One region of the Sporomusa rhizae genome, then DNA from elsewhere that is predicted to be linked to it. Evidence: riboswitches for the same ligand, from Rfam matches in the RefSeq annotation. Region 1 holds a riboswitch; each other region holds the start of a gene.
What was found. A riboswitch is a leader RNA that binds a small molecule or an ion and turns the genes downstream of it on or off. The one in region 1 is predicted to bind cyclic di-GMP.
Positions count from the first base shown of each region.

Region 1 (7,462 bases):
CATTTGAACACAATCCAAGACTTTTTTAGCTAAATGATAGCTAAAAGAAAGATTACGTACTTCGATCAGTGAGGTTGTTGACATGCAAAAAGCTCCTTACAAGCATTTTCACCTAATGGCCGCAGTGCCTATTAAACCGGCAAGTAACCCCAAAATCACCAACAGCCGGTAGAAGTTCACTGGTTGACGAGCATACTGAAATATCAGTTGATTGCTGTAATTTCTGGCTAATAGCGCGATATATAGTTCATGTGATGTAACAAACGACTTACGGCCAACATTGGCAGCCAACAAACCCAGTGAGTAAAGAGACTGCGTCATTCCCGAATAGCCCAGCCGTGATTGCTGCGCCATATAAATCTGTGCCAGCGCTTCATGAAAGACAAAAATAAACCGGTAAGTAAGCAGAGCAATTTCCATCACTACGCGTAAAGGGGAAAAACGTGAAAAAATCGCGGTAATATACGCCACCGGAGTAGTTGTTGCCAACATAAATAAGCAAGACAGCGAAGCCATACTCCTGAGAAGTAAGCCTTGCACCCGAAAAACATCCTCAAGAGTAATTCCGATATATAGCGTCCCTATTGACAACAGAAACCACGCCGAAAACGGCTGGGTCGAAAAGCTGAGAAGCACAGAAACCAATCCTGCAACTAAAAAACCAAGAGGTATTAGCCAGAGCTGTAAAATATATCGCACAGGAATACGGGCATATAGCATCACCGCATGCATAAGCAAAATGATGCTTAAGAGGGTTACCGGCTGAGGAAAACACAACGCCACAGCTAAAGTACCTCCGCCTAATACCATTTTCTCCGTCACACTGACTTGGCGCAATGCATTATTATAGGCCAGATAATCCAAATAAAACATTTATCATTCTCCCGCCCCGGCTATTTTGTCACTTAGCCTTGCTCACTCTGTTCTAGAAGCATTCCGCCCTCGATAATACCCAAAAAAATAACCAAGAAACCCTGCTCCAAGCCCGGCTTGTACCGCAAACAAAAAGCTTTCCACCTCACCGGAGGGCGGCTCCCAAATAGTATTAAACCATGGTTCATAATCCGGGCTAACGCCTTTCACTATACCGACTAATTGTTCGTCGGCTCCGGAAAAAATCCCATCAGTATGAATAATGAGAGGTACTACCGCCAATGCAATAACAAAAAGCAGCAATATGACATTTTGTTTTTTCATATTTTTGGATCTCCCTCCTTATGAGGCCATAATGAAATTAATCCCTGTTTATCGTAACTTTGCAGCATATTGTAAACTATCACACTTAAAAATCCTTCGCTGACGGCTAAAGGAATTTGCGTGAGCGCAAATACCCCTAAAAATTTAAGATAGGAACCAATAAAACCGGTTGTTGTATCGGGGAATGCCATGGCTAACTGACCGGCGGTAACCATATAGGTAGTCCAATCGCCAACAGCTGCAGCCAAAAATACAGCAACTTTATCAGACAGCCCTACTTTTCGGCTGACTGTAAACAGAATCCACGCCGTAAAACTGCCGGCAATTCCCATTGAAAAAGTATTCGCTCCCCATGTGGTAATACCACCATGCGCTAATAACAGCGCTTGGAAAACCAATACAATTCCACTTAGAACTGTAGAAATAGAAGGCCCGAATAATATCGCACTTAACCCAACACCGGTAGGATGGGAGCACGAACCGGTAATTGAAGGAATTTTCAAAGCCGACAGAACAAAAATGAATGCACCAGCAAGCCCTAATAACATTTTACGCTCCGGGTAGTCTCTAATGGTTTTTGATATCTTGCTGCTTCCATACAAAATAAAAGGAAGCGTGACAATCAACCAGCCCAATGCGTATTCTTTAGGCAAAAATCCTTCCATAATATGCATGGCAAAGACGTGCGCCGGAGCCACAATGTTCATCAGTAGAAAACAAAATAACAGCTGAAAAATCTTCAAATTATTCACCTATCTTCGTTCAATTTCTTTAAGCATCTTTCTTCAAATACAAGAATTGCCCAGCATATAAAAAATAAATCTCCCGACCATACTGCGGGAGAACAGAGTTAAAAACAGCACTATTATATTGAAAAATCCCGACATAATAAACATCGGGATTTAAAACACAATACAGCCTGTCAGTGCCTTAATCTCCTCCCTATCGCTCGTAGGTCAAACAGTGATTGTTAGATAGGCAGTTCTCCTGGCTCTGAATCATCGCTTGCCCAAACCTTCCCAAGACTTTCATCCCAGTGGCATCTATGGGTTTGCTCCTCATTACAGTGGCGGGACCGCGCCGGTATTACACCGAACTTCCCTATTAAGCCTTCACAGGCACCTACCTCAGCATATAGAATTATAAGTATAAGGTAACCTGATTCACTCAGATTATGCGTACAAATTAAACAGGCAAAAAAAGAAAATATAAGGAGTCATCCATATGGAAATTCGCCAACTTAAATACTTTCTTGCCATTGCGGAAGCCAGACAGATTACCAAAGCAGCAAGCCAACTGCATATCACCCAGCCCCCTTTAAGTCAACAAATGCTTTTACTGGAAAAAGAACTTGGCGTACAGCTTTTGGAAAGAACAAAAAAACAAATTAAATTAACCGAAGCAGGTTGTATATTGCAAAACAGGGCCGAACAAATTATAGAACTCATTAACTCCACTATCAATGAAGTGCAGGAAGCGGCAAACGGTGTAAGCGGCAAGCTTAAAATCGGCACTATCACGTCCTCCGGCAGATCCCTCATACCTGAGTATATACAAAAATTTCACCAAACCTATCCCAAAGTCTCTTTTGATCTGCGTTTGGGAGACTCCCGGCGCATATTAGAACTACTGAATGCAGGCATTATAGAAATCGGATTAGTCCGTCTACCCGTTGATTCTTCACTCTATAACTACATAACCTTACCCAAAGAAAGCATGGTCATGGTTGCCCTGCCTGATACCATTACAACTAGAGATAAAGAGACATTCTCCTTTGATAAAATCAAAGACAAGCCTTTATTACTTCACCGCCGCTATGAATCTATAATTTCCGATTATTGCAGCCAAGCCGGTTTCAAACCAAATATTCTTTGTACCAGTGATGATACAACTTCCTTACTCATTTGGGCTAAGCTGGGCCTCGGAATTGCCATCGTACCGGAAACCGCCATTAATCTTCTGCAAGAATCTCCACTTTTAATACAAAAAATAACCAGTCCTGTTATCATAACCGTGGGCGCAATTATCTGGTTAAAAAAGCATTCCCTTTCAACAGCAGCAACGCATTTCATTGAAATGTTTAACAACGCAACCGGCGCTCTTTAGCTCTTAAAATCTTATAAATAAAACCTAAGGCCATATCTTATTGGCTCAGTCCACGCAAACATTGTTTCCACCTGCGTTTTTGACGCTGTACAGAGCCTGATCCGCACGTTTTACAAGTTCATCCCAATTTTTTGTATGGTAGTCGGCCATGGCTAATTCTCTATTGAACTGGTACCTTCAGGAAAAAAATAAAGCCTTTCTTTTCAGGCAGGATTTATTTTTTAACGACATATTTTTACATAAACTTAAATAATGCTCTTATTTTTTTACAGGACTTTGTCATTGTTTGGAGAAATTAGTATACAGATAGGGAAAATATGCCATGAAATTTGTCGGCAAACCATCTGAAAAGGTGGGACGCAAAGCCATGGGTCTACAGATAATGAATCTAGATCGCCAGGCTGCACCAGTGTATTTGGTGTGCCTGGCTTTTTTCTACGGGTGATATTGAAGCTGCCGTTGGTGCCCATAGGCTGGCAATCCATAAGGAAAATTGGAGGATTGAGATGTTTTATGCGACTTAACAATATTTTTACTACTTTACAGGGGAAAATGAGTCTTTTTTTGGTAATGCTGGCAATCGTTCCAGCTTTAATTATCGGCTATACGGCGAATCAACAAGCCAATTCCCTGTTGGACACAATGACGAAAAACACACACAGGGATCATGTTATCCGGGTAGCGGACCGACTGGAGCAGTATTTACATGACGGCCAGGCAAGTGTTGCCACGCTGGCGAAAACTCCATATGCCGCCGCTTTCGGTTCGGAGGATCAAACTGCTGTGATGCGTTCCTTTTATGAAGGCAATGGTATGTTTGAACTGATCTTTTGTGTGGATACCCAGGGAATGATAAAAAATACGTGGCCCAAAACCGATTTTGGCGGTAAAAAGGATTTTGCCGATCGCCAGTGGTTTAAGGATGTGGCGGCCGCGCAGAAGCCGGTTATTTCCGATACCTATGTTTCCGCCTTTACCCAGCAGGCCACGGCGCCGGTGATAGCGCCGCTTGTAAATAAGGAAGGACAGATTGTCGGCTATATCGGCGGCAATCTGAAACTCGACAATGTAACCGCCCTGGCACAAGGGCTTAATGCCGGTAATACCGGTAAAGGTGTTGTACTCGATAAGAAATCTTTTTATCTAACGGACAGCCGTGATGAAACCAAGTCAAAACAACATGAACTGTTTAGCGGGCAGAACGTTCTGGACATGACTAAATCCCCGGAAGCGCAAGCCAAATATCTGGGACGGCAATTGACGGCTTTTGCCCCTGTCGGTGAGACGGGTTGGGCCGTGTTGTCCTTTCAGGACATTGCAGAATCCATGTCCAGTGCGGATGATCTTCGCAACCTGATTATTGTGGTCCTTCTGCTGTCTTGCGTTATGCTTGCCGCTATCGGCTTTTTTGCCGTACGAAAAATCAGTCGTCCCATTACCGCTATATCCTCGGTTGCATCGCAAATTGCCAGCGGTCATATTGTTACTCCGGCAGTTACTTATACCGGTCAGGATGAAATCCGGCAGTTGGTGGACTCCTTCCGGGTAATGGCGGAAAATATCCGGCAGTTGATCCGGCAAACAGGCGATGCGGCGAATGCCACAGCAATGTCTGCGGATCAGTTGGCAGCAAGTTCGAAACAAAGCGCAGAAGCATCCGGCCAAATCGCCATGTCGGCTGGTGAGGTGGCAGCAGGGTCGGAAACGCAGCGTCAGGCGGTGGATGATACTACCTTGTTGGTCCAATCTATTTCTGACAAGCTGCAGCATATTGTGTCCGTTGTCGATGAGGTTGTGAACAATTCACAGGGAACCGCCAAAGCAGCGGGAGACGGCAACAACAAAATTGAATTAGCCGTCCGTCAAATGAATGCCATTGAAGATACAGTGTCCAATCTTGCCAAAGTTGTCGGGCAGATGGGAGAACAATCCGACAAAATAGGCCAAATTATCGATACCATTTCCGGTATTGCCAAACAAACCAATCTGCTCGCACTGAATGCCGCTATCGAATCGGCCAGGGCCGGTGAACACGGACGGGGATTTGCCGTCGTTGCCGAAGAAGTAAAGAAACTGGCTGAGCAATCGGAGGTGGCGGCCGCTCAAATCGCCGAACTTATTATGGCGATGCAATCCAGCAGCGGCAATGCGGTTGTTGCTATGTCGGAAGGCAGTAAACAGGTTCAGTCGGGGTCAGAGGCGGTCAGGGCCGCCGGAGTAGCCTTCGGCGAAATTGTCACATTGATTGAAACAACAAAATCAGGCATAGGCAGTGTTGCCGAGGATGTGCAGCAAATGGCCTCAGCCGGTACGCAAATTGCCGGGCAGATGAAGAATATTGATCGTATAAGCCGGGAAAATGCCTCTCATGTTCAGTCTGTGTCGGCTGCTACTGAGGAACAAAGCGCTTCTTTGGAAGAAATCGCTGCGTCGAGTCAGGAATTGCAGACTATGTCGGAAACCGTACGGGCCCTTACCCGGAAATTCACCATACAGGATTAACCAGATCAGCAGTTGCAGCAAACAGGGGCAGTTTACTTTAAAATACACTAGTCAAAAATAAAAGCAGCCTTGCCAATAATTACAAATTGGCAAGGCTGTTCGTTATTCTGATTCAATATTATTAAGTATCTTAGTAGATGGCCTTGTAAATAGCCAACAGTTCCTCTGCCGTTACGTCACGCGGATTACCCGGAGTGCAGGCATCCGCTAAAGCAGACTCAGCCAAAAATTCTAAATCTTTTTCTTTAACGCCCAGTTCGCTTAGGCAGCGCGGAATCTTGATGTCGTCGGCTAATTTCTGCACAGCATCAATAGAGGCCTGGCGGTATTGGTCTTGACTCATACTATCTACGCCTTCTACGCCCATAGCACGTGCTATTTCACGATACCGTTCGCCCGTAGCCGGTGCATTAAATTTTAATACCGGGGCCAGGAGGATGGCGCAGGCCACACCATGGGGAATGTCATAGAGCGCGCTTAACGGATGGGCCATGGAATGGTCGATGCCGAGGCCGACGTTGGAGAAGCCCATGCCGGCAATGTACTGGCCGATAGCCATTTCTTCGCGCGCCTTCATATCACCTTCCACAGATTTACGCAGCCATTTGTTGATAATTTCAATGGCTTTCAAATGCATCATGTCGGTCAGTTCCCAAGCACCCTTGGTGATATAGCCTTCAATGGCATGGACCAAGGCATCCATACCGGTGGCAGCGCACAGGCCTCTCGGCATGGATGCGCACATATCCGGATCAACGATGGCGACGACGGGGATATCGTGGGGATCGGCACAAACGAATTTGCGCCCCTTTTCCCTATCGGTGATAACGTAATTAATGGTAACTTCTGCTGCCGTGCCGCTCGTCGTGGATACGGCGATGAGCGGCATGGCTTTGTGCTTCGTCGGCGAAGCGCCTTCCAGGCTGCGAACATCGGCAAATTCCGGATTCGTCATAATGATGGAAATAGCCTTAGCGGTGTCGATAGCCGAGCCGCCGCCGATAGCGACGATGACATCGGCGCCCTGTTCCTTACAGAAGGCCACGCCTTCCTGGACATTTTCAATCGTCGGGTTGACTTTGATGTGATCGTAAACCGCATAATCAATACCGGCAGCATTCAAGAGATCCGTCACCTTAGCGGCTACCATGCATTTGATTAAATCTGGGTCGGTAGCAACCATGACCTTTTTCAGACCCCGCTTCTTAACTTCATTGACAATTTCACGAATAGCACCTTTACCGAAATAAGATGTTTCATTTAAGATAATACGATTTGCCATTTTACTCCCTCCCTAACCAAACGAGTCTCTTTTGTGACATGAGTTTATTTACGCCATAAATCTTGGGCAATCTCCCGTAATGACTGTTTTACTTCCTCGGTTAACGGCGTTAACGGTTCTTTGCAGTTTTCCTGCATAGGTTTATGTAATTCCTTCATCGCCCATTTCATGACCGGATTGAACGGCGTATATACTTCATAAAACTTCATGCGCTTGTCAATTTCCCGCTGCATGGTTTTAATCTCCTGCAAATCTTCCTGCCGCAATGCTTCGGCAACCTTATGGCAAAGTTCCGGATATACGTTTGAAAGAGCGCCGATACAACCGTTGCCGCCGGAGATCACCGAAGGGATGCAATTGTTGTCATAACCGGTA
Region 1 is NZ_CP156925.1:685,936-693,397, reverse strand. It holds gene SRRS_RS03150 (energy-coupling factor ABC transporter ATP-binding protein) at 1-84, opposite strand, end outside; gene cbiQ (cobalt ECF transporter T component CbiQ) at 109-873, opposite strand; gene SRRS_RS03140 (energy-coupling factor ABC transporter substrate-binding protein) at 916-1,197, opposite strand; gene SRRS_RS03135 (energy-coupling factor ABC transporter permease) at 1,194-1,940, opposite strand; cobalamin riboswitch at 2,157-2,338, opposite strand; gene SRRS_RS03130 (LysR family transcriptional regulator) at 2,422-3,303, shown strand; cyclic di-GMP riboswitch class I at 3,628-3,712, shown strand; gene SRRS_RS03125 (methyl-accepting chemotaxis protein) at 3,817-5,805, shown strand; gene fucO (lactaldehyde reductase) at 5,936-7,087, opposite strand; gene SRRS_RS03115 (dihydrodipicolinate synthase family protein) at 7,132-7,462, opposite strand, start outside.

Region 2 (7,462 bases), 910 kb from region 1:
ATACTGATTACCTAAATATGCAGCCTGTCTGAGGTATGCATAACGTTCGCTGGTAAGCAGTTTTTTCCGCTCTTCTGCCGAACTACTATTAAGAAGTTGGGACCAAAAGGCGATATCATTTCCAATACCATACGGCAGCGAATTTTTCATACAGCTCATCACATCTGTTTTTCCCGCTTCGTCTAGCGCTCTGCCAGGGCAGTTTTCAACACAAAGGTTACAGTGAATGCAAACATCTTCGTTAACCCTTGGTGATGGCTCTAGTTCAAGATTGGTAACAATACTGACAAAGTTTACCCTGGTACCAAACTGGGGATGGATAACCAGGTTGTTACGGCCAAAGGTCCCCAAACCAGCTGCGACAGCCGCATGTCGTTGGGAAAAATCAGCCACAGCCCTCCTATCGTTATGAATCTCGAACGGAGTAGACAATGGTATATTGGCAACTTTTGCCCCATACTTGCTCTCAAGATATCGCGCCACACGAAAGCTAGACGATCTAGCAAAGGCACCCAAATCTAAATAACCGTTTAAGGCAACACTTAAGCTTGGACTTTCACAGCTCGATAAGACTTTGTACGCCAAAACAATGATGGATTTCGCATCAGGAAGAAAATTCGTGATTTCATATGACTTAGGGCTATTATACGTATCAGCACTTGCAAATCCAACATCATCTACACCTAAATTTAATACAAATTCTCGAATTGCATTCTCCATCTTACCCTCTCCTTATACATATCGTTAATTTACAACTAAAACACTTTCTGAAAAAACCTATTCTTTGTTAATCCGGGTGACTCACATAGCATTATAGTATCATTGCGTTTAAGTGTATATACACATAAACTTTTGCAATTATAAACCATATTAAAAACCGGGGCACACCATAAGAATCCAACGAACGTTCATGCAAGCATCTGAGCTCAAGACGCTAAGACATAACGGATAAGTTCCTCGACCAATTCATTCCTGCTCTTCCAATCGACAACGTGTATATACACATATATTGTTTTAATTATAATGCTTCCTACCAGGCGCCGTCAAGCATTTAAATTGTTACTTTCAGCGGTTTTCATTGGTTTACTTCTTACTATTGATTTTTATCATAAAAAAATTGGGCCAATAACAGCAAAAACCAGCATGTGCCATAATGCTGGTTTTTACGATTTGAAATTTTCCTGACACCGAAAGATTTATTTCCTAGATATCGTTCGGTGTATCACCCAGTCAAATCCACTCAATAATGACTTCTTTTCCTTTAGACTCTAATACAGTTTTTAATTTATTTAGTACCTGTACTTTAATGTTCATCTGCATGGGAAAACCTGGATTATGGTGGGCAGGGTTAACGGCCAGTCCGGCAAAAATCTTAATGGTGTCCGCGGTATTCATCAGTTTAGCCAGCAAAGTAGCTCCATCCTGTTTATTGGATTTACGAAGTTTATTTGTATCCATTAACCGCTCAACCGTGGCATTCAAAGTTAATATCCCTTCCGTGACCAAATCGACTCCGTCAAGATAGGCAATCGGAGGTATTTGCGGATCATGGCAGGTTAATTCCACTTTAAGCCGGCTACCAGTAAGCCGACCGACTATTTGCGCTGTAGTTCCTCCTGAAACCACCTTTTTCCCAGACTCGGCAAAAAACCGGCCGACATATTTTTCGTCGTCATCCGGATTAGCGGGTGGCCCGGTCATTAATGTTAGTTGTTGAGGATCACGCATCTTAACAACTAAGGCGGTTGAATCATCGCCAGGGCTCCCAAGATAGTAACATTCACAAAAATTAATCAAACTTTGCCCGATAAGTTCCGCATCACTATTCTCATTAGTCTCTTCTTTAATTTGTTTTGCCACTGAGTCCCAGCCCCACCCCAGTTTCAGCAAGCCGCCAATACCGGCATGAATCACACCATCAGTAACAGCCACTAATATATCATCTTTTTGAAGCCAAAGTTCCCCTACACGAATAATTTTATTACCGATTACTTTTTCATGGGCAGGAAACTCAACTACTTTGTTATTACGCACCAGGAAAGTAGCCGGGCAGTCAAATTCAACAATAGTCGTTTGTCCATCAGGGGCAATCATAATAATATGCAATGTCGAATACGCAATCTTTCGCTGGCGACAAACCGGTAAGGTTTCGGCAATGGTATTGACGACGTCTTCCAGCGGTATACCGCGTTTAAGCATTACGGTGGCAATTTTAGTCGTCAAAGTCGCTAATATATTAGCTTTAACACCACTGCCCAGCCCATCGGACATTACAATGATCGTTGCTTCTGGTGTTCTGGCAATATCAACATTGTCTCCGCACAATTCTTCACCAACTTTAGACAACTGCGCTAAACCAACTTCGGCATGAAGACGTTGCATTACGATTCCTCCTTACCTTTTATCAGCATAATTAGTTCTAATAGGGCTGATTTTGTTTCCGCAGTAGTCTCTCCTAATAAACCGGCAATTTCTTGAGCCACATGCATCTGTTTATTAATGATTTCCGTGGATTTTTCTATTGTATCCAGTTTCATCTGCCGCAGTTCCTGCTGTTTCTTTTCAAAAGCAGTCACATCAGTAATGATAGCAATTACCAAACTATGCTTAGGTACTGGAATAATCATTTGTTCGGTAATAATACCATATTCAGGGTACTCAACCCGTTTACCAACAATCTTATGCCCCAATTTCGTGGCAACCATAAAATCTGAGCAATCAAACAATTCCGTTAGACTCATACCCTTATAAATTTCTTGTACTATACCAAACATTCGTTTAACTGCCGGATTGAATTCTTTGATAATCATTTTTTCATTGACAGCAATTATCGCATTTAATGAATTCTCTACAATAATATTGGCAAATGATTCTGCTTTAGAACGCATATAAGGTAAGCACATGTTAATTTCGGCAATACCCTGAAAAACAGCAATTGCCTTATCGCGACAAGTATTGTATCCGCAAGCGCCGCAATTTTTTTCGTCCTTGGGAGAAAATTTTCCTATCTGTTTGAGAATTTCTTTTATTTCAGCTTCCGCAGGTATAACGGCGTTTATCGGTTTTGCTGCATAATTTCGTGATAAGTCCAGATTACTTGCCGCCAAGTCATCTTCCTGGGGACATGTATTAGGCAAAGCATTCTTGGCGTAGTTCATTATCTTGTTCCTTTTGGTTTGCATTAATTGATGCGTCCCCATAGCAGGACCATTGATACACCCGCCAGCACAAGCCATGGCCTCAACGAATTTTGGAGAAAACTCCAGCTTGCTTAACCCTTCAAATACTTCCAGACAATTTTCTATTCCATCGACTGCTATAACATCCTCGTCCGAAACTTGCGAACCAAAAGGCATAAGCACCCCGCCAGCTACAGGGAAACAGCGTCCTGCATAAGTTGATTCCGGTAATTCCTGAAGCTTTAGGGGATTTATTATCGAAACCATATCGTTACGCTCATTTAGCCATTCTCTAAGCTGATCAAAAGTGATAACCGCGTCCACTTCAGAATACAGCGAGCGGCCTTCAGCAATTTTCGCTATGCATGGTCCGGCAAATATGACAAAGCAGTCTTCTCCAAACTCCCTTCGAATAAGCTTGGCATGAGTAAGCATTGGCGATAAAACCGGCGCTAGATTGTTGATTAATTTAGGATAATATCTTTCAACAATATCTACAATAACCGGGCAACAGGAGGAAATAACAGTATGATTGACAGGATTATCGGCTTTAATATGTCGAGCATACGCCTTCGAAACCTGGTCAGCTGCCGTAGCTGTTTCTACAACCGCACTAACCCCTGCATTTATCAATCGGTGTGTCAAGTCTTCCAATGAGTATTCAGGAAAAGCCGCTATATACGAGGGGGCTAAGCTTATAATTACTTGTTTACCGGTTGCAACAGCTGCCGTCAGTTTTTCTATTTGCCTATCAATTTCTTTCGCCTGCTGCGGACACTCCACTACACAACGGCCACAAAGAATACATCTTTCCGGAATAACACTGGCTTGCCCTTTAACTATTCCAATTGCTTTAACAGGACATGCACGCACACAACGAAAACAATCCTGACAATTTACCTTGCGAGTTATGATAGTGTTAATATTGTCCACCTCCCAGCACCTTGTCCTTAAATATTTCAAATACCTTTTCCTTGGATACGTTCTTAATAATTTCATCGTTTATTTTAATAATCACGCCTTCGGTGCACTGTCCCTGACAAAAGTTTCCCTCAAGATCGATTTCACTTTGAATTTCATATTTGTCGATTAATGCTTTAAACGCATTGAGAACACTATAAGCGCCTTGTAAATGGCAGGCACTCCCAAAACAAATGGACAATTTCAGCATAATTATACCCCTCGTAAATTGAGTGAATTTTTTCACTTATCTTCGTTATTATATTCCTTATTATTATAAATAAGTCGTAGTTCGATAAAGAGATGTTTGATATGCAGCAAAACGTATTTGTTACGTTTCAATAGTATTTTACCACTCTCTTTTTAAACTGTCGAGTGAATTACTCCGTCGCCATGCCTTGAAAAAAAAGCCATCGCTCTTGCCTGCTGGCTAAAGCGGTGACTTTCTCAAGTACAAGGAAATAATAGTAATTATTCAATGGCAATAAATCGATTTCTACCTTCGTTTTTGGCCTTGTAGAGCCCATAGTCGGCTCGTTTAATAAGTATCGTTGCATCAAGGTTTTCTTCAGGCTTTATCGTTGCTATGCCAATACTGACTGTAACAAAATCATTAACTGAAGAGAGCTGATGGGTAATGTTTAACGCACTTATGTTTTCCTGAATTCTCTTTGCGACTTTTATCGCACCGTCGCGCGGCGTTAGCGGCAGCAGTACTATAAATTCCTCTCCTCCATATCTAGCGACTATATCAAGTGGTCGTAGCAACGATTTTTTTAACGCATCGGCCACTAACTTAAGGCACCGATCACCTTCTATATGGCCATAAAAATCATTATAATTTTTAAAAAAGTCTATATCAATTAACTGAATGGACAAATATTCATTATCACGCAGTGCCTGTCGCCATTTTGTTGCCAGAATTTCATCAAAATACCTGCGATTAGGTATACCTGTCAAAAAATCGTTAATAGATTCTTGAATTAACATGTCCCGCTGTTTCTTTAACTCAAGGTGATTTTTTACACGCGCTTTAATTATAGATGCATCAGTATTCTTAGTAATATAGTCGATTGCTCCCAATGAAAACCCAGTAGTTTGGTCTTCAGGATCGTCTTTTATAGAAACAAAGATGACTGGAATATCTTTGGTGCCTGGATTTGTCTTGATCCACCGGCAAATTTCATAGCCATCCATAGTAGGCATAATTATATCCAGTAAAACCAGATCAATTGGTTGCGACATAACAATTTCTATAGCCATCTTCCCCGAGTCTGCACAAATTACATTATATTCATCTTGAAGAACATTTTTTAAAAATTGACGATTAAATTGTATATCATCAACAATAAGGATAGTTTGCTTTGCTGAATTCATACTTTTCGTTCCTTTCCTTTCATACATACAACTAATTATTATCAACTAACGCAGAATATTAGTTGACAAAAAATCAATTTCTATCGTTATTCTCCATTTTAAAATGAAAAAGATTGCTCGGTTCATCATTGATTTAAATGATGCAACCTGGCAATCTTAGACTAACGAATCTGTAGACCCACGGCTTTGCGTCCCATCCTTTCGGATGGTTTGCCTCAAAGTATTCAATTACTACTAATATTTTATCATCAAAAAATAAAAAAAATGTCGTAAAAAGTCATTTGTAAAACGAAAGTACTACGCTCTCCAGCTTTCGAACCCATTTTCCATTCACAAAGCGATAAACTCATCAATCCGTTTTTGATGAGTAATATCAGAATTTGGATTTATAGATAAATAAAATCCGCCGTTTCCATATTCATCGGAATAACGGCGGATTTTTTGCTTTTCTTTATGACGCCTATAGTCATTTTTTCGGTCGATCCAAACGGGGGCCAACTTAACCTCTGGAGTCATTGCCCGGTTAGGTTTACCGGCAACTTTAAGGGTATTCGGGTTAATGGTTCCACATTTAATGATTACTTTTTTCTTGGACATGCAAACACCTCCTGTGTTACTATCATTATAATCTAATGAGAAATAGTATGCAATTAGTCAACTTGTTTCAAAATAAAGGTATATTTTTATTCTGATAGAATACTTCTTATAAGTTTTTTTGTGAAAGGAGCATAACCTTGCATTCTAAAGCTTTATATTCTTATTGCTTAGCCAAACCGGGCGCCGTCGAAGATTACCCTTTTGGTCCCGACGTAATTGTTATCAAAGTTGCGTCTAAAATGTTCGCTCTACTGTCTCGCCGGGACGGTCAGGACAATCTTGCCTTGAAATGCGACCCAAACTATTCAGAAATACTGCGAAAACAATATCCCAGCATTACCCCGGGATACCATTTGAATAAACGCCATTGGAATACAGTGATACTTGATGGAAGTATTCCCGAACAAGAAATAAGAGGATTAATCGATCATTCTTATGACTTAGTCTATAAATCACTCCCCAAAAGGCTGAGAAGTGGCTCCGGCGGGGATTGGTGAATGCATCTGTTGCTTTGAGGATATGGTCAATAATTAATAATGTTAAGTTGAGGTATTGCCTTGAATAGAGAAGACGAAATGAACGAACAATTGGATAACACGCCACCGCCAGTGCGACCACCTTGGTATAAGCGATTTGGGCTGGGCGGAGTATTTGCCGCGCTACTGGTGTTAATGAAATGGAAAACTGTTTTGGGATTTCTCAAAGGATTAGTGTTCCTTCTAAAGTTTAGTAAGTTTGGTATAACCACCCTCTCCATGCTGGCAACTATTGGTGTTTATGCTTGGTTTTACGGGCTATGGTGGGCAATTGGTTTTGTTTTGCTCATTGCGATTCACGAGTATGGACATATGGTTGCAGCCCGGCAACAGAACATTCCGGTAACGGCCCCTGTTTTTATTCCTTTTTTGGGAGCACTCATTGGTATTAAGGAACAGCCTAATGATGCGGCAACTGAAAGCATCATTGCCTATGGCGGACCCTTATTTGGCCTGTTAGCCACAGTGGCCTTTCATCTGGCTGCCTACCTGTTACATTCTCCCTTGCTATTTTCTTTAGCTTTTACCGGTTATTTTCTCACACTGTTTAATCTTATCCCAGCGTCGCCATTAGATGGCGGTCGGATTGCCGGAGCGGTATCTCCCTACATCTGGCTCATTGGCATTCCTCTGATTGGGTTACTTTTGTGGTTCAGCTTCAGCCCCATTCTCATTCTGATCTTATTCGGAGCTATTCATCGGGCATGGGACTTCTGGAAACATCGCCATGACGAATATTATGCAACCGATTCTTCATTTCGTCTGAAAATAGGATTTGCCTATTTGGCACTGCTGTTATTAAGCGGAATACTT
Region 2 is NZ_CP156925.1:1,592,947-1,600,408, reverse strand. It holds gene SRRS_RS07090 (4Fe-4S binding protein) at 1-720, opposite strand, end outside; gene SRRS_RS07085 (SpoIIE family protein phosphatase) at 1,231-2,382, opposite strand; gene SRRS_RS07080 ([Fe-Fe] hydrogenase large subunit C-terminal domain-containing protein) at 2,382-4,112, opposite strand; gene SRRS_RS07075 ((2Fe-2S) ferredoxin domain-containing protein) at 4,099-4,350, opposite strand; gene SRRS_RS07070 (diguanylate cyclase) at 4,611-5,516, opposite strand; cyclic di-GMP riboswitch class I at 5,655-5,741, opposite strand; gene SRRS_RS07065 (hypothetical protein) at 5,847-6,113, opposite strand; gene SRRS_RS07060 (MmcQ/YjbR family DNA-binding protein) at 6,251-6,610, shown strand; gene SRRS_RS07055 (site-2 protease family protein) at 6,671-7,462, shown strand, end outside.
Region 2: another riboswitch for cyclic di-GMP. It lies ahead of SRRS_RS07070 (diguanylate cyclase); the one in region 1 lies ahead of SRRS_RS03125 (methyl-accepting chemotaxis protein).

Region 3 (7,462 bases), 520 kb from region 1:
CACTGGATGAATACTATGCGGCGTTTATCCGGTTGGGGACTTTTATAAAGAAAACACGGCTTGCGCCGAGCCTCTGGCGAAAGCGGAAGCCGATGTTGCCCTTATCCAGGCGAAAGTTATACTTTCTAACAGGATAAAAAAGACTAACCTTCAGGTAGAAGGTTAACCCCACCCTAAGGTTAGTCACAGAATTGACTTATTGCGGCTTGCGGTAGAAAAATGGCAGGTAGTGGGTATAGCCCATATCACGGAAATTCAGTATTGCCTCCGTACCGCCGACAAATAGCACCCCGCCGGGTTTTAGTGCGGCAAAGAAACGACGATACAGCGCATCTTTGGCTTCTTCGGTAAAGTAAATAACAACATTGCGGCACAGAATGAGGTCAAATCCCGTTTCAAATTTATCTACCAGCAAATTGTGCCGCTGAAACTCTACCCGGCTGCGCATATCTTCATTAATGGTAACTATACCGTCTGTCTGCTTAAAATACTTGTTAAGCCGGGCAGGCGGTATATTTTTTAGCTCATTTGAGGCATAAGACCCCTGCTTGGCTTTTGCCAGCATTTCCACATCCAAGTCGGTAGCCAAAATACGATGCTTGGTGTGCGGAGTAATTTCATTGAGCATAATTGCCAATGAATACGGTTCAGCACCAATCGAGCAACCGGCACTCCAAATATTGAGGCGGGAACTTTTTTTTAATAAATCAGGAATAACCGTTTTCTCAAGTTCATCAAACTTCTCCGGTGTCCGGAAAAACTCGGTAACATTAATTGTCAAAAAATCAATAAACTCTTTATATAATTTTGGGTTAGCTTCAAGCTTACCAAAAAAATCGATATATCCGCTAGCTCCATGGCGGCTCATCATATTGCCAATACGCCGTTGCATTTGCGCTGGTTTATAGTCATTAAGATTGATACCCGACTTCACATGAAGTTTTTGTTTAAACAGCTCCCAGTCCTTTTCGCTCATGGCAACCCCCTGTTTTTATTCAGCATATAATACTTTTGCAAATTTATATGAAGGGGGAATTCGACGCAAGACCACAATTCTCCTACTTATGTTTAGTTGCTAAAGAAGAAAATTCAATAAATAAACATTATCCGTCGTACTTTATTACATAATTGTTTCTCCGTCTTTCGTCGTCATTGCAGTTATTAACTCCGCTACCTGGTTATTGCGTTCCCGTAAAATGTTACTATATGTATTTATCATTGATACAAATTCTTCTTGGATTTTTGTTCGATTTTGGACATTTTTTTGAAACACCAGCAATAATTCGGAATATTCCCCCTGTGCACCTGTAAAATTATATTTCTTATCTTCACGATTATGAACACGTCGGGGGAATAAGAACTGCTCCTTAGCTAGGCTGGTGGCCTCCATGAATTTGATGGGTTGAGTGCTTTTATGCAATTATACTTTGAATCTTGCGGTGATCTCATTGAGTTCAGTAGCCATCTTAGCTAGCGCTATTGAACTGGAATTAACTTCATGGAGGCTAGCGCTTTGTTCTTCTGCGGACGCCGCTACTGTCTGGGTATTAGCGCTTGTTTGTTGAGCTACTGTACTGATATTTTGAACATTGTTGACTACAGACTGAATACCATGAGCGGTTTCTTCCACCGCGTAACTAATTTGCTCGATTCCGGTTTTCACCTGATCCAGTTTACTAATAATTGTCTGAAAGCCCTGCTGAGTTTCATCAGTTGCCGCTTTATTGGCCACGACTTCAGTATTAGCCTTAATAATTATCTCACCTGCGAAATTAATATCTTCCGTCATTTTACTAATTATTTCTTCAATGTGGTTTGTGGCGGCGGCACTTTGTTCCGCCAGCTTGCGCACTTCTTCCGCAACTACGGCGAAACCCCGGCCGGCTTCGCCGGCCCGTGCTGCCTCGATAGCGGCATTCAAGGCCAACAGGTTGGTTTGTCCGGCAATATTGCGAATGGTAGTAACAATCTGCTGGATATCTTCCGAGCCTTTTACAAGGGATTCGGATACATTATTAATATCGGCCATTGATCTTTCGACGGTGTTATTTTGGGCAACCAGTTTATGAATGAGTTGCATTCCCTGGTTAGCTTCACCGACCGCGTCCTGAGTAACACTATTAACCTGAGAAGCGCTGGCACTCATTTGCTCAGCCCCGGCACTAACTTCCTCGATAACCGCAGAAATTTCCGTAATATGACTGGTATTTTGATCCGCACCTTCTGCGACGTCAGTAATAGTTCTGGCAATGTTTTCCGATACTTGCAGCTGCTCGTGCACCGATGATGATAATTGCTGACTGGAAGCTGCCAGTGAGTCAGCTTCATTTCTAACCGAACGGACAATCTCTCTGAGCGAGTGTTTCATAGTAATTAGCGCTTCAGCCATATCTCCTAATTCATCATTACGAGTAGCATTAGTATCCTTAAGAGATAAATCTAATTCGCTAAGTGCCACAAGCTGGACACGCAAACTAGCCATGCGGCGTGCCAATTGACGGCTATACCAGATCAAAATTGCGGTAATAGCAATGATACCTAGTACACTTGATCCAATTACCAGTTTGAATACTTCAGCCTGTTTCTCACTTAGATAGTTTATTCGTTGTTTTAGGGCTACATCCTGAGCGGTCATAACATCATTGAAAAGATTGTTAACGATTTCGGTTTTTTGCCTAGTGCCAGCCAGGACATTGGCAGAGCTCGGATCGTTACTTTGTTTCAATGCAATAAATTTCTTAATATCATCTATATAGGCAAGCATCACGGTTTGAAGTTTCTCCCCGTCCTGTTTGTTATCATTTGCATTCATGGATTCAGTAGCCGTCTTAATTTTGCCATAGCTTTCTTTCATCAAATTCAGGGTTTCAGTTGCATATTTTTCATCACCATAAGCGACATAGGCACGTAAATCACTCAGCCCTTCATGAAAGTCGTCCTGAGCACTTTGCAAAGCCATGGTGCGCGACACTGTAACAGACAGCATCTCTTGATAAGAGTTGCTGGTTCCTTTGAATTGATAAATACTTATCGTTAGCAGAATAACCATAAGCAGCAAGGCTATTCCCATAAGCGCACCCAATTGGGCACCGATTGGCATACGTGTTTTCATTGTTTGTTCCTCCTAATAAGTAGTGGTGCAGCGAAAATAATAGACTCTGGTACGCCTCTCTTAGCGAGTTTTTTGTATGCTAATTAGTATTTTGATTTCTTCTGTTTCTCATTTCCTCGAGCCTATAAGACAACGCCCGGCGAGTAATTCCCAAATAATTGGCTGCTGCCGCTTGTCTATCATTATGTGCAGCCAGGATCTTCATGATTATATCTTCTGTATAACGTTTTAACGAATAGCCTTCAGAAGGAAATGGCAGTTCTATAACATTACTCCTGATCGGCAATACGGCCGGTTTTTCACATCGTTGCTGGAAAAGCCCTCTGACATGCTCCGGCTTAAGCGCTTGATCATCATAGGCAAATATCGCATATTCAATAGTATTCTGCAGCTCCCGTACATTACCCGGCCAATCGTACCCTTCTAACATCCTGGCTGTTTGCGGGGCAATTGTTATAAACTTTTTTCGTTTGCGCTTTGAAAATTCTTGTAAAAACATTTGCGCGATCGGCAAAATCTCTTCCCGGCGCTCCCGCAGAGGTGGTATTGTAATATGCGCTACTTTGAGCCGGTAATACAGGTCTCTCCGGAAACTGCCATGCTCGACGCTTTGTTCCAAGGGCTTGTTGGTGGCGCTGATAAGCCGGATATCGGTCTTTATTTTCTTTAACCCACCTATCCGGTAAAACTCTTTCTCTTGCAGTACGCGCAACAGCTTTCCCTGCAACTCAAGTGGTATTTCACCAACTTCGTCAAGAAACAAGGTTCCGCCATTGGCTATATCAAACTTTCCTTTGCCCCCTTTGGTCATACTGCCGGTAAAAGAACCTGGTTCATAACCAAACATTTCACTTTCAAACAAAGTTGGGGCAAGTGCAGCACAATTAATATCAACAAATGCCCCATCACTCAACCAGTCAAAACTGTTTCCATAATGAATGATCTTCGCGATAATCTCTTTTCCCGTCCCGGTCTCACCCTCGATTAATACAGGAATTGTCCGGTCTTCATGCAGCTTTTCCGCCTGCCGAACAATGGCTTTCATACATTCTGAAAAAATACCGACAGAACCAATTATGGATTCGGCCACAAATTGTTTCATATGTAGAAGTTCGCGTCGTGTCTCCTCGGTTGCGGCATTTACCTCATCACGGAAACGGTCAGTTAAGGTTTTGTTTTCCCGTAGCAAGGCCTGGTGTTCCGCTACCCGGTCGATAACAGACACCAGTTCTTCCGGGTTAACCGGTTTTTCCAGGTAATCATATACCCCTGCCCGTAGCGCATTGACTACCGATTTTAAATCCGCATGGCCAGTAAAGAGAACAATATCTGTCTGCCAGCTGTTAGGCAGCCGCTTTATAGCTTTCGCCAGTTCTATTCCCGACATCTCAGGCATTTGAATGTCCGATAATACCAGTGGATAAGATTCCATTGAAAACCTCTCCAGCGCTTCTTGGCCGCTGGCACATTCCGTTACTTCATGATTTTCGTGCTTTAAAAACCACAGCATAGTTTGCCGGCTATATCTCTCATCATCCACGAGTAATATCTTCATAAGATATCCTCCTTTGAACTAGCAATAAAATAGCCAAAACTTCAAGTAGGTCATTATAATCCGGAAACATGACAATCTCCTTCCAAATCCAAAGCAATCTTAATGAAAAAGACCGCTATTGTATTACATGACATACTTGTCATGGCAACCTGGCAGTCATAAATCCTAAGATTATTAGACCCATAGCTTTGCGTCCTTATCTTTCGATAAGTTTGCCTAAGGATACCGTTAGCACCTTGATTCGTCTATTAACTAGCAGAGTACCGTGTTAGCTGACTAGACTCTTATAATGCAAAAAGCATGCCAATACCTGGCATGCTTTTACTTTTTCTTGTTTCGTTCTCCAAAATCCAGCATAAATCTTGATATTTCGCCACGATAAGTATTGTTTTGATTTTGGTTTAATTGTTAAAAAATAAATTTGATGTAGCACACGCGAACAAAAAACTTCCCACGTGGGAAGTTTTTGTTGGAAGTTTTTCGTTATCTATATCTGATTATTAGCCTTTCTATTGCGAATTTCCTCGAGCCGATAAGACAAAGCCCGGCGAGACATTCCCAAGTAGTTAGCTGCTGCTGATTGGCGGCCATTATGGGCAGCTAAAATCTTCAAAATAAGATCCTCTGTATAACTTTTTAACGAATGGCCTTCCGGAGGAAAAGGCAGTTCTATTACGTCATTCTTGCTAGAAAATGCCGTCGGCTTCTCCCGCCGCTGTTGTAATAACCCTCCAACATGTTCGGGTTTCAGTTCATCATCATCATAGGCAAACGTGGCATATTCAATAGTGTTCTGCAGCTCCCGTACATTACCCGGCCAAGCATATCCTTCCAGCATCCTGGCTGTCTGCGGCGCAATTGTTATAAACTTTTTTCGTTTGCGCTTTGAAAATTCTTGTAAAAACATTTGCGCGATCGGCAAAATCTCTTCTCGGCGCTCCCGTAGAGGTGGTATTGTAATATGCGCTACTTTGAGCCGGTAATACAGGTCTCTCCGGAAACTGCCATGCTCGACGCTTTGTTCCAAGGGCTTGTTGGTGGCGCTGATAAGCCGGATATCGGTCTTTATTTTCTTTAAACCACCTATCCGGTAAAACTCTTTCTCCTGCAGTACGCGCAACAGCTTTCCCTGCAACTCAAGTGGTATTTCACCAACTTCGTCAAGAAACAAGGTTCCGCCACTGGCTATATCAAACTTTCCTTTGCCTCCTTTGGTCATACTGCCGGTAAAAGAGCCTGGTTCATAACCAAACATTTCACTTTCAAACAAAGTCGGGGCAAGCGCAGCACAATTAATATCAACAAAGCCCCCATTACTCAACCTGCCAAAGCTGTTTCCATAATGGATGATCTTCGCGATAATCTCTTTTCCCGTCCCGGTCTCGCCTTCGATTAATACGGGAATTGTCCGGTCCTCATGCAGTTTTTCTGCTTGCCGGACAATGGCTTTCATACATTCTGAAAAGATGCCGACAGAACCCATTATGGATTCAGCCACGAATTGCTTTATATGTAGAAGTTCGCGCCGTGTCTCCTCGGTTGCGGCATTTACCTCATCACGGAAACGGTCAGTTAAGGTTTTGTTCTCCCGCAGCAAGGCCTGGTGTTCCGCTACCCGGTCGATGACAGACACCAGTTCTTCCGGGTTTATTGGCTTTTCCAAATAATCATATACTCCTGCCCGTAAAGCGGTAACTGCCGATTTTAGATCGGCATGCCCAGTAAAGAAAACAATATCCGTCTGCCAGCTATTTGGTAATTTTTCAATGGCATTTGCCAGTTCAATTCCTGACATTCCCGGCATTTGAATGTCTGATAACACCAAAGGGTAATCCCCTTGTGAAAATTTATCCAGCGCTTCTTGAGCGCTAGCACAATCGGTTACTTCATGGTTTTCGTACTGTAAGAACCACAGCATGGCCTGCCGGCTATGCTGTTCATCATCTACAAGCAATATCTTCATTAGATATCCTCCCTATGACCAGCCAAATATACAGGTTGATATCCCAGATTCAACGACCATTTCAACTCACGATTTCAATTTCTTAATAATCTCCGCAACTGCGTCAGTTTGATTTACTATTTCTTTCATACATCCAACCAGCTCTTCATCAGAAATTCTTTTCCCTTGATTGAGTAAATACATAATTCCGCCAGAAATCATTTTTATAGAATTAAGCGGCTGATTGAGATCATGGAATAGTCTCATTGACTCAGCACCCGCCGCAGCTTCTGTTGGATGTACCGCTGCCGTCTGAGCTTCAATCTTTTTAGTCATGTTACTTCAAACTCCTAAAATAATCATTACTTAGAAACAGTTTGCAGCGTTGTTACAATTGATTCCGCAAAATTTTCATCTTTAAAAATATATTTGATTCCCAAACTATCGGCTTTACTAACAATTTTCTGGTCAGTCTCACTGCTTAACATTACAAACATAGCCTCCGGGTAAATGGCATTTATTTGTTCAAAAAGTTCAAGTCCGTCTGTATCCGGTAAATACATGTCGGCAATTACGGCATCACACCCGGCACATTCCTGCAGCAACCTTAACGCTTCGGCGCCAGTTTCAGCACCAACAACTTCAAAATTTTCGCTTTCCAGCACCATAGTGACCATTTCCCGCATAAAGCAGTCATCTTCAATAAGCAACAGCTTTTTCAAATTAGCCCCCACCTTCATAATCAAGCTGATTATCCTATTAAGTTTCGTACGGTTTCCAGAAGATTATTTTGATCAAACGCGCCCTTAACAATATAGGCGTTAGCTCCAACCTCAATTCCCCGCCGTTTATC
Region 3 is NZ_CP156925.1:170,755-178,216, reverse strand. It holds gene SRRS_RS00695 (D-alanyl-D-alanine carboxypeptidase family protein) at 1-48, shown strand, start outside; gene SRRS_RS00690 (protein-glutamate O-methyltransferase CheR) at 197-976, opposite strand; gene SRRS_RS00685 (methyl-accepting chemotaxis protein) at 1,421-3,112, opposite strand; gene SRRS_RS00680 (sigma-54-dependent transcriptional regulator) at 3,192-4,667, opposite strand; cyclic di-GMP riboswitch class I at 4,808-4,894, opposite strand; gene SRRS_RS00675 (sigma-54-dependent transcriptional regulator) at 5,155-6,630, opposite strand; gene SRRS_RS00670 (hypothetical protein) at 6,697-6,945, opposite strand; gene SRRS_RS00665 (response regulator) at 6,972-7,331, opposite strand; gene SRRS_RS00660 (response regulator) at 7,361-7,462, opposite strand, start outside.
Region 3: another riboswitch for cyclic di-GMP. It lies ahead of SRRS_RS00680 (sigma-54-dependent transcriptional regulator); the one in region 1 lies ahead of SRRS_RS03125 (methyl-accepting chemotaxis protein).

Region 4 (7,462 bases), 2.7 Mb from region 1:
CCAGCAACTATTTGGCGAAGGCTGTGCAGCATGCTGTGGAACGCCACCAGATGCGGCAGCAAATTCGCGAAACGGCGCTGGTAGATACGCTGACAGGGCTATACAACCGCCGCGGCTTTGTTAAGAGAGCGGAACAGGCGGTGGCGGTGGCGACCCGGCTGAATATGAGTGTAGTGGTTTTGTTTATGGATGTGGACCATATGAAATGGGTGAATGATACCTTGGGTCATCAGGAAGGGGATGTGCTGCTGCTCGAGGCGGCCAATGTCCTGCGGACGGTATTTCGCAGCACGGATGTTATTGGCCGGTTAGGCGGCGATGAGTTTGCCGTCTTGCTGCTGCGGCAGCAGGAGAGCGCCGGTCAGCGGGCAACCGGGCGTTTACAGGCGGCATTGCATAAATATAACAGCAAGCGAAAGTTGTCATACCCGCTGTCGCTTAGCATTGGCCAAGCGGAATGCCTGAAGGGGCAAACCATTGATCTGGAAGCCTTGCTGGCCCAAGCGGATGAAAATATGTATAAGGCGAAAAAAACGAAACGGGGCCAGGCTCCGTCGTTCGTAGCGGATGGCGGGGATGACTTCCGGGAAGATAAAGGCGAGGAGTGAGGTGAAACCTAGATGCATTCATTTTCATTTTTCTGGTTAATGCTGCTGGCTTCCATTGTAGCGATGCTAGGACGGTTTGTAAAAATTCCGTATACGATTGCACTGGTGTTAACCGGTTTGGTGGTGGGTTACTTTGGCTTATTACCCGGGGTGTACTTGGAGCCCCATATCTTGTTTGCTATCTTTTTGCCGCCGTTATTGTTTGAAGCCGGTATTAATATTCATTTCCGGCCCTTGCAGCGGCAGTGGAAAATCATCGGCGTCTTAGCCATTTTCGGGACAGTTATTTCTACTGTGCTTGTGGGCTATGGCATGCACTACTTGTTAGGGCTGCCTATTTTGGTGGCTTTGCTATTCGGGGCCATGATTTCGCCGACTGATCCGATCTCGGTATTGGCTTTGTTTAAGCGGCTGGGGGTGAATGAGCGGCTGTCGATGATTGTCGAAGCGGAGAGTTTGTTCAATGACGGCATCGCAGTAGTCTTGTTCGGGGTACTCCAAAGCGTATTGGTGACCAGCGCATTTTCGTTATCCCAGAGCCTCGTTTCCTTTGTCGTCACAGTTTGTGGCGGGGCTGTTATCGGGATACTTGTTGGCGCGGTAGCGTCACGCATTACGCAAGAGTTTGATGATCACCTGTTGGAAATTACCCTGACCACCGTGGTGGCGTATGGTTCCTATCTGGCAGCGGAAAGCGTGCACGTATCGGGGGTTATCGCTGTGGTTGCCGCCAGCCTGGTCGTGGGCAACTATGGCTTGCCGCAAGGCATGACCCCGGCTTCGCGCATGGCGGTGCTGTCGTTTTGGGAATATGCAGCCTTTGCGGTCAACTCGATGGTGTTTTTACTGGTCGGCTTAGAGATTACGGTCATGCCGGTGGCGGACAGCCTGCTGCCGGTCCTTGTCGCTGCCGCCGTTGTCCTGGCGGCGAGAGCCCTTTCCGTGTATAGTCTTTCGGCCTTATTGTCTGCCGCCGGGCAGGTTATTCCCAGCCGGTGGCGGCATGTACTGGTCTGGAGCGGGTTAAGAGGGGCGTTATCCATGGCGATGGTACTGGGGATTAGCCCGGCTGTGCCGGAACGGGACATACTTATTCCGGTAATTTTTGGCGTAGTCTTGCTTTCTTTAGTGGGGCAGGGGCTGACCATTGAGCCGCTGGTTGCCAAACTGGGATTGAGCCGGAAACAAAGTGATTTAGAAGCCTATCACTTATTATTGGGCGAAAATATGTCGCTGCGCGTGGCGGTGGAGGAGCTGGACCGCAATGTGCGGCAGGGGGCCATCTCCCAATCGGTTCGCGATGAAATGGCCGAGCAGATCGCCGTAAAGCAGCAGGCAATTGAACAAAGGATCGCCAGGCTTCATATGTCGGATGAAAACATCGCTGCCGATGAACAGAAAAAAGCTGAGCGCATTGTCTTACTCGCGCAAAAAACGGCCTTCCATAATGCGGCGCGCAGCGGGATTATGGAATGGAGTGCGGCCGCAAAACTGATAAGCCAGCTGGAAACAGAGCAAGAAATGAGAGCAGATCAGATTCACGATGCAGAGGGAGGTTCGCGCAGCTCATGACGCAATGGCCGGATAAAGAAGGACAAAAAACGATCTATAACAATGTTTTGGGGGATGCCAGCCCGGACCGTTATTTTTTCGGGATGGTGGTACTATCCTGTACGGTAGCTACTTACGGATTATTGTCCAACAGCACGGCTGTCGTAATCGGGGCCATGCTGATCGCTCCCCTGATGGGCCCCATTCTGGGCGGGGCGCTGGCAGTGGCGACCAACAGCAATCCGCTGTTAAAAATGTCGGCCAAGGCGGAGGCGTTAGGCGCGGTTACGGCGGTTGTCCTGGCGGCGCTGTTAACACTGGTGCTGCCGAGCGCGGAATTAACACCGGAAGTCCTGGCGCGAACCACGCCGACCATATTGGACCTAGTGGTTGCCTTGGCTTCCGGTGCGGCCGGAACGTACGCCATGTGTGTGAAGCCGCAGGGCGCTACCCTGCCGGGGGTTGCCATTGCCACCGCCTTGATGCCTCCCTTGTGCGTAGTGGGCATCGGGCTGGCGAAGCAAAGTTTTTCCGTGGTCAGCGGCGCCTTTTTGCTGTTTTTAGCGAATATGATTGCCATTAATGTGGCGGCTATCGCTATGTTTGAATTGGCGGGATTCTCCCGTGACAGTTGTCATGACGGCGCCTGTAAAACAGGTGAAGCCAAGAAAACCACCTACCGGATGTTGTACCCGGTGGTGCTCTTGATTGTCATTTCCATACCATTGGCCTTTATCATGTATAAAACGTATAGTCATGCCAACATTGAAAAAGTTATTAAAACATCGCTCATCGAATCTTTGGATGTGATTGCGCCGCATTCGACGCTGATTTCAGCAGACTACCGGGAACAGGACAACCGCTATGAGATTGATGCCGCTTTTCGCACGACGAAAATTATCGTGCCGGAAAATATCCGGCAAATGGAAAATTTGCTGGAATTACGGCTGGGAAAACCGGTAGGCGTTAGCGCCGATGTGGTCCTGGTGCAAAAAGTCAATGACAAGACCAATATCGATACCTTCCAGGCGTTACTGCCGAAAGTAAAAGAAAAGGAAATTGTCGAAGTGGTAAAAAGCAGTACCCCGGAGGAAGTCATTGATACCGTTTTACAGGAAAAACTGTCTTTGCTGCCTAATGCAAAATTAGAGGACTACACGTTAGAGTACCGCAAAGGCGAAGGAACCTATAAGGTTACGGTGAAAATTTCCAGTGCATCTCCGGTAGACGACAAGTTAAGTAAAACCATTCAAAATATTCTTGAGGAGAGGCTAAAGCGGCGGGTCGAAGTTAACATCGAGAGCAAAGCAATACAAAATAATCCTGCCGCACCACAAAAATCTAATGGTAGCCTTTTGTATGAAGAGCCGAAATAGAGAGGGGAAGAGTAATTATGCATCATGTTTCCTGTGATCAATATCCGGCGGTTGGGTGGCTGATTAAGGAAGCTTTGGATATTAACCGGATAATCCACCGTTCCTATTTGCTTACATCCGATCAGGGGCGAATTAATGTTTACTACCATATGGAAACGTTTATTCTTGAATGCGATACCAATGGCGATCATAATCCCAATGAATATTTTTTCTTTAAACAGGCAGAGAAGGAAGAGATTTATAAAATGCTGGAACAGTTGTTGCGGCGTTTGGAAGTTGAGAACCCGCAACAAATAATTTCGCTCACGGAAGATACACTACGTTTTGTGAGTACAGACTTTTCGGCGTAGCAGAGGGAAATGCGTGCGGTGGATGTTCAATTGACTCTGCCAAAAAGCAGTAAGCCGCTGCAAGCACGCGAAGCAGGAAGCTCTCTAGCCTTAGAAGCGGACCGGTAAGGGCTGGTGGGGCAGCGGTTGGCATCAGTAAAAATCATTAGGGTTTATATGTTGTATATTGACATAATTTGTTGAATGTTGTTAAATAAGAGTAGTAGGCAAACCTTCTGAAAAGTGGGGGCGCAAAACTATGGGTCTAAAGACTTGCGCGTCTATGACTGCCAGGTTGCATCAGATGTTTTATATGCTGAGGTAACCTGGCAGTTATTGTTTTATTGGGCTTACATACCCGGTTGAACTATCCGCTTCAGCAATAGGATCTGTGATAACTAACGAGGAGGGGTTTGGCATGAATGAGTTTCGAAATGCAATTGAATCGGCTCCCAAGTATCAACTATTGATGCCTCTCGACAGCTGCATCATGATTTGTAATGCTGAAGGAATAATCGTCAAATTTTTACCGGCAAAAACCTTTGACATGGGCGTTAGGGAAGGGAATAGAATAGCAGCCGGCGGCTCGCTGGACCAATGTTTAAAAACGCAAAAAGCAATACATACGACGTTGAAAAAAGAATTGTATGGCGTTGCCATAAAGGCAATTGCCGTACCGATTATGGAAGATGGCAAGCTGGCAGGGGCCATGGCAACCGGGACAAGCTTGGAGACACAACAAATATTGCATGAATCGGCGCAAACCATTGCCGCTACCGCCGAGCAAATGACGGCTACCTCCGAGGAGTTAGCGGCAACGGCCACGCAGCTTGCGCAAGACTTGGACGGTATCAAGGGCCGGGGGGAGCACGTCTTAGCAGAAATAAAAAAAACGGACGATATATTGCGGTTTGTTAGCGAGGTGGCCGCCAACTCTAACCTGCTGGGGTTAAATGCGGCTATCGAAGCGGCCAGAGCAGGCGAGCACGGGCGCGGCTTTGCGGTCGTTGCCGAAGAAATTCGCAAAATGGCTGATAACAGTGCCAAAGCGGTACAGGATATCAAGGCTATCCTGAATAGCATTAACTCAGACACAAAAATAATAGTGGAGCAGATCATTTCGACTGCGCAACTCGGTGAGCGCCAGGCGGCAGCGACTGAGGAAATCTCAGCGTCCATGCAGCAACTGGCGTCGTCAGCGTCGGATGTCGAAAAGATTGCGGAGATAATTTAATACTCATAAACAATCAGCCCTAAGCTTTTTGCTTAGGGCTGATTGTTTATAAGTAGAAGCCGGGAAGGCGGAAGCCTCTTGTGTCAGGATACAAGGATTACACTGTTTTTTATTTGCTTAGCCTTGTATAATGCTTCATCTGCCTGAATTAGAGCGGCATCGCAGTTAGTCTCTTTTTCTAGGTAAAGCAGCCCGATACTAATTGTTACATCATGGGTGGCAAACTTGGTTTCTGCTTCTTTTCGTATTCGCTCCGCCATCATGTTTCCGTCCTCGGCAGTAGCGCCGGGAAGCAGGATAGAAAACTCATCGCCTCCCCAGCGGGCGACAGTATCAACCGCTCTCGTGTTTGCTCTAAAAGTGTCTGCTAAAGCAATGAGCATTTGATCTCCTACTTTATGCCCATAGCGGTCATTTACTTTTTTGAAATCATCCACGTCAACCATTGCAATACATAACGGGATTCTATTCCGTTTTAAGTGTTCGATTTCTAAGTTCAGTTGCCTATTGAAATAGCGGCGATTGCGCAAATTGGTTAATGGATCGGTATTGGCATTTTCGTGCAACCTTTTTAGCAAAATTCCATAAAGCAGCCCTAGCAATGAAAAGATAAAGCTTGGTATAACCCAAGTAAACCGATGGTACTCCGGCCATAGTGTAGTCAAAATAGTGTCGCTGGTAAAGTCGAAAACACCTAGTAAAATTCCGAATATGCAAAAAATCAAGGGGGCATATTGATAGAAGAATAGACGATGCACCCATTCACCCGCTTTCTTCCTACAAACAGTATAGTATCCTTATTATTGTCAGTCTATTAGAGTTTTGTCAAGATAAGCGGAAAGGTAACAAGTTTGAAACGTTTAAGAGAAAAATGGTAAATGCAGCTGGTATTAATATATCACCGCCTACTGTCGTACGAGTGGAGGCATGCTTTTTTATCGTAGATACTAATTGTGCTGATGCTGCGTAGTTTTGGATTTAGGTATTATCACAGCCATTTAAAGAGATGGGGGGTACAATACAGAAGCTCTTGGGGCAGGCTGTCAAAGGCTTGCTCGGCGCTGCAGCGCCAATGCGCCCCTCGTCAGTCCTGCATAATTCGGCTAGCGAAAAAGAAAACCGCTTTTTTGAGCCTCATTGATCGGGCTACTCCGCTCAATGGCCATAGGGAACGGATACCGCTCTATGGCTGCTCGTCCGCTCCTTGCGGCGTTCCGCTGTCGCTACACTCTCCTCATCCGCTCCCGTTCCGCCACCGCTGCCGCTTAGAGCCGTATCCTGCCGGGCGGATGTTCGTTAGTCTGGGGAGGGGACGCAGACCGGAGCACTCCCTGCCGCTCGCGTCCGGACTGCCGGGGAAACGGGGTTACGTCGGCTGTCCCCGCATTCTGCGCGGGGCCCCGGCAGGCCACTCCGGCCGGACCGCCCGCAAAACCACCGGCCGACCCAGCCGGGCGCCCCGCCGGTCGCCGGGAGCGAAAAACAAGGCACGCAGCCCGGAGGACGGAGGCAGCCAACCGCTTCACCGGGCCACCTGCCGCCACTCGCCTGGCCGGGTAATAGCAGCCGTTCGTTCCCTGCCGCGGCCGCGCCCGTCCCGCCCCGTGGACACGAAAAGCATGTGTCCACTCTCCGTCCTCCCTTCCCCCCGAGCCCCCTATCCCACCTGAATGGCGTTGCCGTCCAAGCGGTGGGCCGCAATTGAAATTCGGGGGGAAGGGAGGACTACGGGCGCCCTGTCGGGAAGGACTACCCCCCAAACCCCCCGCTAAGGAGCGGCCGAACAAATTGGGGGGTACGCGGCCGCGGCAGGGCCCTTCACTAGTCGGGAGGCAATCAGACGGCGGCGGCGCCAGACGGCCCGGTTTCGCTTTAGGGAACCCACCCCCTGACCCCCTCCCGGCGAACAAACGGGAGGGGGAAGCCGCAGCCCGGTGTCTACAGCCCAAAAGACGGCTTACCATGAGCAGCCACGAAAAGCGTGTGGCCGCACATCGTAAGCCTGCCGGGATGCGCTTGCAGGCTAGGGGAGCGCACCGGCCACGGCGGCCAAACCCACGCCGCCGCGCCCCGTGCGACGAGCCTGCCGGCAGCAAGGGAGCCGCGAACTGCGCGGCGGGGAAAATAAAAAGACCGCCTTCGTGTTGTGAAGGCGGCGCAGTGATCCTGATTAAAGCTAAAATTTTCCTGTTCGCTCTGGCAGAATATGCTATAATAAGCGTAAGGTTGTCAAGGGAGCGGTTGGCCACACCCTTTTTGAAAGGGGGTGGTATGATGACAATATTTGAAGCAATGTATCTGATGATAGCATTTGCAACACTTGTTGTTTTAATCATAAAGCAGAAATAACCGCCCCTAGCCAAG
Region 4 is NZ_CP156925.1:3,803,902-3,811,363, reverse strand. It holds gene SRRS_RS18005 (GGDEF domain-containing protein) at 1-608, shown strand, start outside; gene SRRS_RS18000 (Na+/H+ antiporter) at 621-2,180, shown strand; gene SRRS_RS17995 (TIGR00341 family protein) at 2,177-3,535, shown strand; gene SRRS_RS17990 (hypothetical protein) at 3,553-3,885, shown strand; cyclic di-GMP riboswitch class I at 4,081-4,167, shown strand; gene SRRS_RS17985 (methyl-accepting chemotaxis protein) at 4,283-5,098, shown strand; gene SRRS_RS17980 (GGDEF domain-containing protein) at 5,182-5,856, opposite strand; gene SRRS_RS17975 (hypothetical protein) at 6,887-7,447, shown strand.
Region 4: another riboswitch for cyclic di-GMP. It lies ahead of SRRS_RS17985 (methyl-accepting chemotaxis protein); the one in region 1 lies ahead of SRRS_RS03125 (methyl-accepting chemotaxis protein).